One region of the Photobacterium swingsii genome, then DNA from elsewhere that is predicted to be linked to it. Evidence: riboswitches for the same ligand, from Rfam matches in the RefSeq annotation. Region 1 holds a riboswitch; the other holds the start of a gene.
The links. A riboswitch is a leader RNA that binds a small molecule or an ion and turns the genes downstream of it on or off. The one in region 1 is predicted to bind thiamine pyrophosphate.

Region 2: another riboswitch for thiamine pyrophosphate. It lies ahead of thiM (hydroxyethylthiazole kinase); the one in region 1 lies ahead of thiC (phosphomethylpyrimidine synthase ThiC).

The regions. Positions count from the first base shown of each region.
Region 1 covers NZ_AP024852.1:3,729,498-3,735,421, forward strand. Annotated here, with positions in the region: gene OCU77_RS16960 (HesA/MoeB/ThiF family protein) at 1-139, opposite strand, end outside; gene thiE (thiamine phosphate synthase) at 141-1,355, opposite strand; gene thiC (phosphomethylpyrimidine synthase ThiC) at 1,355-3,277, opposite strand; TPP riboswitch at 3,413-3,510, opposite strand; gene OCU77_RS16975 (voltage-gated chloride channel family protein) at 3,612-4,982, opposite strand; fluoride riboswitch at 5,067-5,131, opposite strand; tRNA gene OCU77_RS16980 (tRNA-Trp) at 5,592-5,668, opposite strand; tRNA gene OCU77_RS16985 (tRNA-Asp) at 5,706-5,782, opposite strand; rRNA gene rrf (5S ribosomal RNA) at 5,849-5,924, opposite strand, start outside.
Region 2 covers NZ_AP024853.1:1,538,512-1,544,435, forward strand. Annotated here, with positions in the region: gene melB (melibiose:sodium transporter MelB) at 1-172, opposite strand, end outside; gene OCU77_RS23955 (hypothetical protein) at 836-1,402, shown strand; gene OCU77_RS23960 (hypothetical protein) at 1,518-1,892, opposite strand; TPP riboswitch at 2,088-2,187, shown strand; gene thiM (hydroxyethylthiazole kinase) at 2,329-3,114, shown strand; gene thiE (thiamine phosphate synthase) at 3,129-3,734, shown strand; gene OCU77_RS23975 (GNAT family N-acetyltransferase) at 3,967-4,413, opposite strand; gene OCU77_RS23980 (GMP reductase) at 4,734-5,777, opposite strand.

The DNA.
Region 1 (5,924 bases):
ACAATGCCGCCGATGACCCAAGTCCACCGGCACCCACCATCAATACCTTTGCATTTGCTAACCGCGTCTGACCATTTTCACCAATTTCAGGCAACATAATTTGGCGGTTATAGCGTAAAAACTCTTGGTCACTCAGCATATTATCGAACCAACAATTGATTAAAGGCGTCTACCGCTGCGCCAGTATCTGCAGCTTGCGTCACCGCACGTACGACAGCAACACTGCTCACACCCGTCCGCCACACAGATCCCGCACGAGAAAGGTCAATCCCGCCAATGGCCACTGTCGGAAAATCTTGGCCTATGAGCTGTTGATATAACGCTAATCGGCTCAGTCCTTGTGGTTTCGATGGCATATCTTTAGTGGTGGTAGGAAAAATATGACCGAGTGCGATATAACTCGGCGAAAACTCAGCCGCTCGTAATATTTCATAATAGCCATGGGTTGAAAGGCCTAAGCGCAAGCCTGCCTGCTGGATCTGAGTTAGATCCGCCGTCTCCAGATCTTCTTGACCGAGGTGAATCCCATACGCCTGATGATCAATTGCAAGCTGCCAGTAATCATTCACAAACACTTGCGCCTGATGGGCATCACCCGCCGCGATAATTTGTGCAATTTGCGCTTCAAGTGCAGGGTCTTGAGGATCTTTAATTCTCAACTGCGTGGTTTTCACGCCAAGCTCCAGTAAGCGCTCAACCCACTCTGCCGAGTCCACCACAGGGTACAACGCCAGGTGTTCAGCATCCGTTGCAGCAAAAGGGGCAACCGCAACCTCTTTACTTTGCCAACCCAATGTCATGATCTCAGGATGATTTGCCGTCATTGGACGAGGGAACACCTCACGTGTCAGTGGCCACTGCTTATTATCATGTAACTGAACATAACGCGCATATGCACGCGCCAAGGTCACCGCATCTTCGACCGGGTAATCCAATGCCAATGCTGCCAGCAACATGGCACGCACAGCTTCTGTATCGCCAGCCTGATGGCAGTACACAGCTCGCGCTTCACCATGATGGTGCCAGATATCAAACACCCCACCTTGAACAGGGAAACCACACACAATCAAAGCGGGATTAGCGGCAACTAGGCGTTGAATGGCTGCAACATCAGTGCTCTCACTCCAGTGATCACACACGACAAAATGACTTTCTATTTGTGCCATATCGGTAGGAACAGCTTGAGCAAAGCTCAAGCTGAACGAACGAGAGTCAACGCATATGTCTACCACATCAGATTGCTGAACAGTCACAGTCACCGCTTCACCCAATTGATATTGAGCGGCTTGAGCCAGCAAAGGCTCGATATGGGTAAGCAATGGCTTTAAGCGTTCAGGTAAACAGATTGCACTCATTAATCTTCCTCTTTCACGGGATGGTATAGTTCACTTCCTGTTGAGCGGAATTCATCTGCTTTTTGGCGCATGCCTTCAAGCGGATCATCAAGCAATTTAATGGCAAGATCGCCGCTCTTTTCCAAATTGCTTGCGTAATCTCGAACTTCTTGTGAGATCTTCATTGAACAGAATTTAGGACCACACATAGAGCAGAAGTGAGCAACCTTGCCGGACTCTTGCGGCAAAGTTTCATCGTGGTATGCACGAGCAGTGATAGGGTCAAGACTCAAATTAAATTGATCTTCCCAACGAAATTCAAAGCGGGCTTTTGATAAGGCATTATCGCGGACTTGCGCACCAGGATGACCCTTCGCAAGATCAGCCGCATGAGCACATAACTTATAGGTAATCAGACCCACTTTAACGTCTTCTTTATTCGGTAAGCCAAGATGTTCTTTAGGGGTAACGTAACAAAGCATGGCACAGCCATACCAACCTATCATGGCGGCGCCAATACCCGAGGTAATGTGATCGTAACCGGGTGCAATATCAGTAGTCAGCGGGCCTAATGTATAGAAAGGGGCTTCATGGCAGTGCTTAAGTTGCTCTTCCATGTTTTCTTTAATCATATGCATTGGCACATGCCCAGGGCCTTCGATCATCACCTGAACATCGTATTCCCAAGCGACTTTCGTTAATTCACCTAGGGTACGTAGCTCACTAAATTGCGCTTCATCATTAGCATCGGCCACAGAACCAGGACGAAGGCCATCGCCTAACGAGAGTGAAATATCGTACTTGGCACAAATCTCACAGATCTCACGAAAATGAAGGTACAAGAAACTTTCTTCGTGGTGAGCCAGACACCACTTCGCCATGATAGAGCCACCGCGAGACACTATGCCAGTCACGCGTTTTGCCGTCATAGGCACATAGCGCAGCAATACACCCGCATGGATAGTAAAGTAATCAACCCCTTGCTCCGCTTGTTCTAGTAACGTATCTCTGAAAACGTCCCAAGTGAGGTTTTCGGCGATGCCATTCACTTTTTCAAGTGCTTGGTACATAGGTACTGTACCGATCGGAACTGGACTATTGCGAATGATCCACTCACGTGTTTCGTGGATATTACGCCCTGTCGATAAATCCATCACAGTATCGCCGCCCCAACGAGTCGACCACACTAACTTCTCAACTTCCTCCTCTATGGAGGAACTCACTGAGGAGTTACCAATATTGGCGTTCACTTTAACTAAGAAATTACGGCCAATGATCATTGGCTCTGATTCTGGGTGGTTAATATTGGCAGGAATAATTGCTCGACCTTCAGCAATTTCTTTGCGAACGAACTCGGCTGAAATTTCTTCTGGTAGATTAGCACCAAAATTCATACCGGGGTGCTGATGGTTCAAGACCTCGTCACGGTATTTTGCACGCCCCATGTTCTCGCGAATGGCGATATATTCCATTTCAGGCGTTATCACACCTTGGCGCGCATAATGGAGCTGAGTAACGCATGCCCCCTCTTTCGCACGACGAATACGTGCTCGCTCACCAAAACGAAGCTCATCTAAGCTGTCATCAGCAAGGCGCTCTTTAGAGTAAGCGGAACTCAGATCATCAAGCAGCTCGGTGTCATTACGTTCAGTAATCCAAACCTCTCGCACCTTTGGTAATCCCGCGTAGATATCAATATCTTGCTCAGGATCGGTGTAGAAACCTGAAGTGTCGTAAACACGAATCGCTTCATTAGGCTCTAAGATAGGCTGATCTTTAGTACCACCCACTAAGCTATCGGCCAGTGCAATTTCTCGCATGGGTACTTGGATATCAGGGCGGCTACCTTCAACATAGACCTTCTGGGAGTTAGGGTATGGTTGGGCAGTAAGTGAATCTATAAATTGTTTAGCTTCCAGTCTCGCTTGTTTGCGAATCGACATAGCAAAATCCTTACGGTTCCATGGTTGGGATATTTGCTTGGCGGATTGGTGCATAAACAAGAGGCGTACACGTAGGGTGTGCAGCATCATCTGATAGCTTAACAGCGACGAAAAGATATATTAGTGCCGTTAAACAGAAGATTTTCTCTTGTTCCCTTCGCAGGTATTAGCCTGATCAGGTTCTACGGATCCCGCAATGCGGTCTCAGCCAAATGGCACTCCGACAAGTTTCAGCAAGGAGTATAGGGAAGGGAAGAAAGCGCAGCAAGGGCGAAACCAATAAATCTGGTCTAAGCAGTACAAAAAAGAAAGGCTGCCAAAGCAGCCTTATCCATTATTTTGAAAATTTCTTTACCAGCGCTTTCAATAGCGATGAATGCGTTTCTCTCAACTCACCGAGCTTATGAGTAATTTTCGGTGCACCTTCATCATCAAAAAGTTTTGGTACAGCAACACGTTGCGATGAGTAGATCCCAGTATGACCACTAAAGTAATATGCGGTATAGCAAGCAATAGCGAAATACAACATATGGTCAGCACCAAACAACTCCACGCCCATAATGGTACAAGCCAAAGGTGTATTCGTCGCTGCGGCAAAAACAGCTAAAAAGCCCAATGCTGCAAATAAATCAACAGGCGCTCCCATTACCCAAGCCATGGTGTTACCTAATGTCGCACCGACAAAAAAGAGCGGAGTGACTTCTCCCCCTTTGTATCCTGCCGCTAAGGTAATTGCCGTTAGTAATAATTTTAGAGCCCAGCTATACCATTCAGCCCCACCGTCGGTGAAGGCACTCAATATACTGACACCGCCTTCACGCGTACTGTAAACACCTAACCCGATATAATCATAGTTACCAATCCAATGTGTTATTCCAATCACCATCAAGCCACCCGTGACTACAATGACGTAAGGGTTTTTTAATGTAGCTTTGAAAATATCTTTAAATGCATGGGTTAACTCACCAAATAAATAACCCGCTAAGCCAAAAGCAATAGACGCAAAGACTATCTTCACCATCAGCCAAACATCGACTTTTAGCACATGATCGAAGATCGTAATATTTTCGAGGAAATCAATACGGTAATGCGTATGATGCGCACCTAAAGCCGTACATACAAGATCCGCCAGAATGGCAGCAAATAAGGCAGGAATAATCGCGTCATAACGCAAGCGACCAATAGCTAAGACTTCCAACGCAAAGATAGCGCCGGTTAGCGGAGTTCCAAATACGGCGCCAAACCCCGCAGCAACCCCCGCGATTAATATGAGCCGAGTATCCGCCTCGTTAAGTTTAAAAACACGCGCTAACCAGTGGGTTGTTGCGCCACCAATTTGCACCGCTGTACCTTCACGGCCCGCCGAACCACCAAACAAGTGTGTAATTACCGTCGTAATTAATACCAATGGTCCCATGCGAGTGGGAATACCAGCACCAGGTTGATGTATCTCATCCATGATCAGATTATTGCCGCCCTCTGAGTTTTTACCCAGATTTCGATAGCAATAGACAATCACAATACCTGCGAGAGGTAACAAATAAATCAGCCATGGGTTATCAACACGTATCGTTGTCGCTGTGCTTAGGATCCATAAAAAGAACGCATTCAACGAGCCGACCAAAATAGCGACAGGTGTAATAAGAAGAGTCCAGCGAACAATCTGGATCAGTATTTTGGGGTTTGCACTTAGAGGATGAGCCATACTGTCTCTATTTATCTCTTAAATGAATTTCTAAGGATAGACAATATGATAGACAAATACCCCACCATAGATAGATCTATCCTAACTATAGTAGGAGTCATTATCTCAGTGTGAGCGGTTAAAGGTGGAACTCCATCACCCGTGATCGGCTAGATAAGCCATCAGCAAGCAAATCCTACCCTTACACAGAAAAAATAACAAGATGAAAACCAGCTTTCCAGTTCCAGTATTTCTGCTCACGCCATAAAGATGGCAGGGGTGGAGAGAGCCAAACACCCAACACGCGCTGATTGTCGGTAGCGGTGAATCCGCTACACCAGAAACGAAAAAGGCTCCAGCATTTCTGCTAGAGCCTTAAAGATGGCAGGGGTGGAGAGAGCCGAACGCCCAACACGCGCTGATTGTCGGTAGCGGTGAATCCGCTGCTTGAACACTAAACACCAGAAACGAAAAAGGCTCCAGCATTTCTGCTAGCGCCTTAAAGATGGCAGGGGTAGAGAGAGCCGAACGCCCAACATGCGCTGATTGTCGGTAGCGGTGAATCCGCTGCTTGAACACTAAACACCAGAAACGAAAAAGGCTCCAGCATTTCTGCTAGAGCCTTAAAGATGGCAGGGGTGGAGAGATTCGAACTCCCAACACGCGGATTTGGAATCCGCTGCTCTGCCAATTGGAGCTACACCCCTATTAGTTATTTTAAAGACTTAACTCTGTCTGAATAAGTGGCGGAGCGGACGGGACTCGAACCCGCGACCCCCGGCGTGACAGGCCGGTATTCTAACCAACTGAACTACCGCTCCACACGGTGATAAACAGTCAACTGTCTATCCGATACACGTCGTTCAATACGTATATCTAAATTTGAAGCCTGGCGATGACCTACTCTCACATGGGGAGACCCCACACTACCATCGGCGCTATTACGTTTCACTACTGAGTTCG
Region 2 (5,924 bases), on a different replicon from region 1:
TTATCGCATCCCAGATACGTGCAATCAGGAAAATAGATCCAACGATTCCAGCGGAAATGCCAGCAACGTCGGTGTAATAGAACATTAGGTACATGTATACGATGGTGATGGCGAAATCTTTACCAAATGCGCCAAATCCGTAGCTAAGTTTGGTTTTCATTGAAATTGACATAAACACCCTTAGGTATAACAACACACTATTTATTAAAGAAAAGAGGGATAGCAAGTTACGTAAGTAGCAAGCTAGGCTGGTTGTTGTATTCATTTTGAAGCTGGATACTATTGGGTTTTATAGCGTTAGCTTTTCATCCTTAAATCCTTTTAATCAATCTGTAGCGCTCAAGTTATTGATGGCAATAATCTACACTTACAGAGTTGAAGTATTCTTCTCGCTAATCCGAAACACTCTCCTGTTTTCTAAAATTTAAAGTTCGGGCTAATAAAATATGAGGAAATAGGACAAGTCTCCCAATATTCAGGAAGGTTAATATCGTCCAGTCTTCTTATTCTCAAGCAGATGATGTGAGTGGGCTTGGGGGATGGTCACCGTTGTGCTTTGCAGCGGCGAGGCAATTGATTGAATAGAACACGTATTACCAGAGCTTATCCCCATAGCTTTACAGATTAGAGTGACATATTGGTTATGACTTTTTGCTTAGATTGTCAGCAACATGAGGAACAATTTAATACCAAGTCATCAAGTTTCGTGTCGAGTATTCAAGTATCATACTCAACGCCCTACATTGAGGGTAAAAGTTGTTAATCAATGAAGATGTAAAAGAGGTTAGTTGTTTGGTGTATTACAGAGTAAACCGTACTTCGAGTGAGGCATAGTATGAAAACCTTGTATAAAGCCTTATTAGTCCTTGGCGTTATCGGTCTCTCGATTTTTAGCTATTTAGGTTACCAGTCTTATCGGGCGTTGACCTACATGAAGCATGATATGGGGTGGTTATGGATAGATAGCCAACTGATTAGCCCCGATACGACTGCAATGCAAAGTGCACGCACGCCACATACGAAGCAATTGGTGTTTCGTCAGGTTGATGTGGATCGCGAATTAGCGATCTACCTAAACACGACATACGATGGTGATTTTCTTTTTACTTTCATCAAGAAAACACCTTGCACCCTAGCAACGCCATACGAAGCTAAACTGACAGTTAATAATCAAGCTGAACAACAGATTGTGTTTGATTGTCATGAACCAGATACCGCGATTTACAGAATAGCAAAACGTAAATTTAGTCAGCTGCACTTAACCGCATCTGATTTTGATTTTGAGTTAGATCTTAAGCAGTGGAACCCAAAAGCACTCAAAAAAGATGACTTTATGCAGCACAATTATGAGTTTTTTCAAAAGCACACGTCAGAAAAAATTTACCCATGGAATAGGGATTAGCTAGCGGATATTGAGTGCTTGCAACTCAGCAAAAAAAGCCCCGTACCCGTTGATATTACCAACAGGTACGGGGCTTATTTATACGCTTGATTCAGTGATTACACTTGATCAACGATTAATCAATGTCGCAATCAGTACAACTTTGTAGCGCGATTTCGTGCTCAAAAACGGCCTTTTCGTTACCGTCTGCCAGTAGTTCCGCTATTTCATCTGCGACTTCTTGCTCGTCGTCTGCTTCAATTTGATCTGCAAGTTCTTCTTCTGAATAACCGTAGAAATTCAGTAATAAGTAATCACGCGCTTCGTCTTTAGTACAGGTTACGTTCACTGAAAGATCAGCTTCAACCTTACCCTGTTCGATAATTGCAGCCAGTTGTGCCAAGACATCTTCTTTCATCGCCGCGGTTAACCAACCAAGATCAGTACTTACTGTGGTTTTTTTACAGTTAAAACAAGGAAGTTGATGAAAGTAATATTGAAAGTCAGTCATAGGTAATTTCTTCTAGAGTGTTGTATAGCCAGATTATGCGCGTTTTCTCGAAAAATACTATCTCAATAGGTGCTGAAGAGTAGATTTCTATGGAATTTTTGAGGGAGGAATAGGGGGATCGCAGCAATAGGTGGCACTCAACAAAGACCTAATAAGTTTTGTCTGTCGTTCTTCCATTGAGCTTGTTACTATTTGAAAAGATAGTCGGGGTGCCGAAAGGCTGAGAGCGTATATTACGAAACCCGTTGAACCTGATTCAGTTCGCACTGGCGTAGGGAACTATATGTCTAGCTAATGATGATCCACCTTTATCAACATTATTGGCTTGGCTGGAGCAAAATATGTCGAATCCAGCCTCAGTATTCATATCAGTTTCTTCCCTCAGGTTCTTCCTATCCGCTACCGGAATTGATAACAGCAATCGCTGAGGGAAAACATGAACACACAAACCATCATTAACGCTCTGCATGCCGTTCGTGAGCAGAAACCACTGGTTGTGAACCTGACCAATTATGTCGTCATGAACAATACTGCCAATGCGCTACTGGCCATTGGTGCTTCGCCGATCATGGCACATTCTCGTGAAGAAATGGCTGAAATGATGTCTTTTGCCGGCGCACTGGTCATTAATATTGGTACCTTGGACAGTGTATGGGTGCCACGTATGGTATTCGCTGTCGAGCAGGCAAATATCCATAATAAAACGGTTGTGCTTGATCCTGTTGGTTGTGGTGCCAGCCGCTTACGAACAGAAACGTCTCGCCAAATTGCGAAGGCGGCTAAGAAGTTGATTATTCGAGGCAATGCTTCAGAAATCATTTCTTTAGCGGGTGAAAAAGGGCAAAACAAAGGCGTCGATGCACTTGATAGCACTGAAGCGGCAGTAGGTGCAGCGCGCTTTTTGATCCGAGAGTATCAATGCAATGTCGTGATTTCAGGTGAAGTTGATTTTGTTGTAACAGATGAAGGGCAGATCCAGCTTCATAATGGTCATGCCATGATGCCTCACGTAACGGGAATGGGCTGTACCCTCAGTGCACTGACTGGTGCTTTTGCGGCTATCGGAGAAGAGACTGGATTAGCAGCTGCGGCGATACTCGGCGTAGCAGGTGAAATGGCTGCCGAACAGTCGAAAGGCCCAGGTAGCTTGCAGTGTAATTTGCTCGATATTCTGTATCAGCTTGATGAAGAAATGATCATCCAGCGTCTGAAGTTGGCTTAGTGTTGGGGGGAATAATGCGTTCGTGTCGTTTATATCTGGTAACTGATGACCTGCAAGATCTTGAAACCATGAAACGTGTGGTTAAAGAAGCCGTTATTGGCGGTGTGACTATGGTACAGGTTCGAGAAAAGCATGGTGATGTGCGTACCTTTATTGAAAGAGCCTTAGCCGTTAAAACGATTTTGCAGGGCACTGGGGTTCCACTCATTATTAATGATCGTGTCGATGTGGCCTTGGCTGTCGATGCAGACGGTGTACATCTGGGCCAATCTGATATGCCAGCTAACATCGCACGTCAATTGATTGGTAAAGATAAGATACTGGGACTGTCGGTAGAAAATGAACAGCAACTGATTGAAGCCAAACATTTACCTATTGACTACATAGGATTGAGCGCAATCTTTGCGACCCCGACGAAAACCAATATCCAAAAGGAGTGGGGCATTGATGGACTGGCGAATGCCGTCGCCCAAAGTCCCTTACCTATAGTGGCAATCGGCGGGATTAATGCATCAAATCTTGATGCGGTGATAGCAACTGGAGTCGACAGTGTGGCACTGGTTTCAGCGATCTGTCATGCCGAATGCCCAAGAACCGCGGTACGTGATCTGATTGGGTAAGTCAGTACCCACAGACTTTTTTGAAAGGTCTGTGGGTATCAAATTTATGCGGTTATATTTTCGAAACCTAGGCCAGCCGTGTTTAAAGTGTTACCCGTTAAATTCAGTAATACTGCGTAATTTTAACCGAGAGTATCAAACTTAGATTGGCACTTTTAGAGGGGATTGGAGACCTTTTACAAGTGATGAAAATAACCAGTCTCTAACTTCGGTGTTATTAGACTAATTATAATTAAGCGTATTTATATTCTAGCAACCATTCATTACCATCTTCACCATAAATAACGAAACCGAGCTTCTCATATAGGCGACGAGCTGCAACGTTGATCTTCCAAACAGACAGAGCGAGCCCTTTGCCCTCTGACTGCGCTTGGTCGATAAGGTTGTGAATGAGCGTTTTACCTATGCCTCTACCATTGAAGTCAGGGTGAACTTGGACTAAATCTAAGTAGAAACGGTTTTTGTCTTCCTCGAAAACGACGCGCCAGAACCCTGCGTCTTGACCATCAACTTGGATGATTTGCGCTGCTTCTTCAAATTTCCACATGATATTCCGTTCGTAAGCTTCACGTGTTACGTTCCCTCCAATTTCAAGAAGATAATCACGCATAGTGGCGTCACGTAGCTCGACGAGATAATCTAGGTCGCTCGATTGAGCTTTACGTAAGGCTAATTTCATCGTCTATCCTTGTTTTTTCTCTGTGTATTACTATTGATATCAGCATCCATTGCTACTTGTATTGCTTCTGTGGGTGATTGGTCAAGGAATATTTTCTGCAGTTACCTTTCTTATTGGACGCTTATCGGTATATGAGCAACTACAATAAATAAGCAAGGGTTATTTAAAACGAGCAAGTCATTTATTCTGCTGTAACAAAACGAAGCTTTGGTAATAATAATAGTGAAGAACAGGTGAAACGATTCTGAACTATAAGATACAAAAAAGGCCGCTAAAAAGCGGCCTGATAGTCTTTATTTTGTTACATGCTGTATGAGTGCTTACTCTTTACCAAACACGTTGTTTTCTTGTTCTTGAACGCGGATGAAGGTCGTGCGCTTAGTGAGTTCTTTAAGCTGCGCTGCACCTACGTAAGTACAAGTAGAACGTACGCCACCCATGATGTCTTGGATAGTGTTTTCAACAGGGCCACGGTAAGGCAATAGTACGGTTTTACCTTCAGCTGCGCGGTATTTCGCAACGCCGCCTGAGTGCTTGTCCATCGCGCTTTGTGAAGACATGCCGTAGAATTTCATGAAGGTTTTACCATCTTGCTCGATGATTTCACCGTTACTTTCTTCGTGACCTGCTAGCATACCGCCTAGCATTACGAAGTCTGCACCACCGCCGAATGCTTTAGATACATCCCCCGCACATGAACAGCCGCCGTCACCAATAATACGACCACCAAGACCGTGTGCAGCATCTGCACATTCAATAATTGCAGAAAGCTGAGGGTAACCCACACCGGTTTTAACGCGTGTTGTACATACAGAGCCAGGGCCGATACCTACTTTAACAATGTCGGCACCCGCTAGGATAAGTTCTTCAACCATGTCGCCGGTAACCACGTTACCTGCACTGATTACTTTGTCTGGGAATTCAGCACGTACGCGTTGTACGTACTCAACTAAATGCTCAGAGTAACCGTTCGCGATATCAATACAGATGAAGATAAGGTCGTCGGAAAGGGCCATGATGTCTTTAGTTTTTTGGAAGTCGTTATCCGACGTACCCGTAGACACCATTGCGTTGTTAAGCACGGATGCATCGTTGCTTTTCACAAAGCCAGCCCAGTCTTCAACTGTGTAGTGCTTGTGAATAGCGGTCATTACATTGTGCTTAGCAAGTGATGCCGCCATTTCGAAGCTACCCACTGAATCCATGTTAGCAGCAATAATAGGCACGCCTGACCATTGACGACCGCTGTGCTTGAATGTAAAATCGCGGGTTAATTCAACTTGAGAACGGCTTTTTAGGGTTGAACGTTTTGGACGAAACAGTACATCTTTAAAACCTAACTTCAAGTCTTGTTCGATACGCATGGTAATTTCCTTCAATGTAAATCGAATTTTGCTCTCAATCTTTCTGTCGTTGGCAGACAACAGATAGATATCTGACGAGCAGGCACAAAAAAACCGGAGCGTTGGCAGACGCTCCGGTTTTCAGCATTATAGGGCGATAAAAATTAT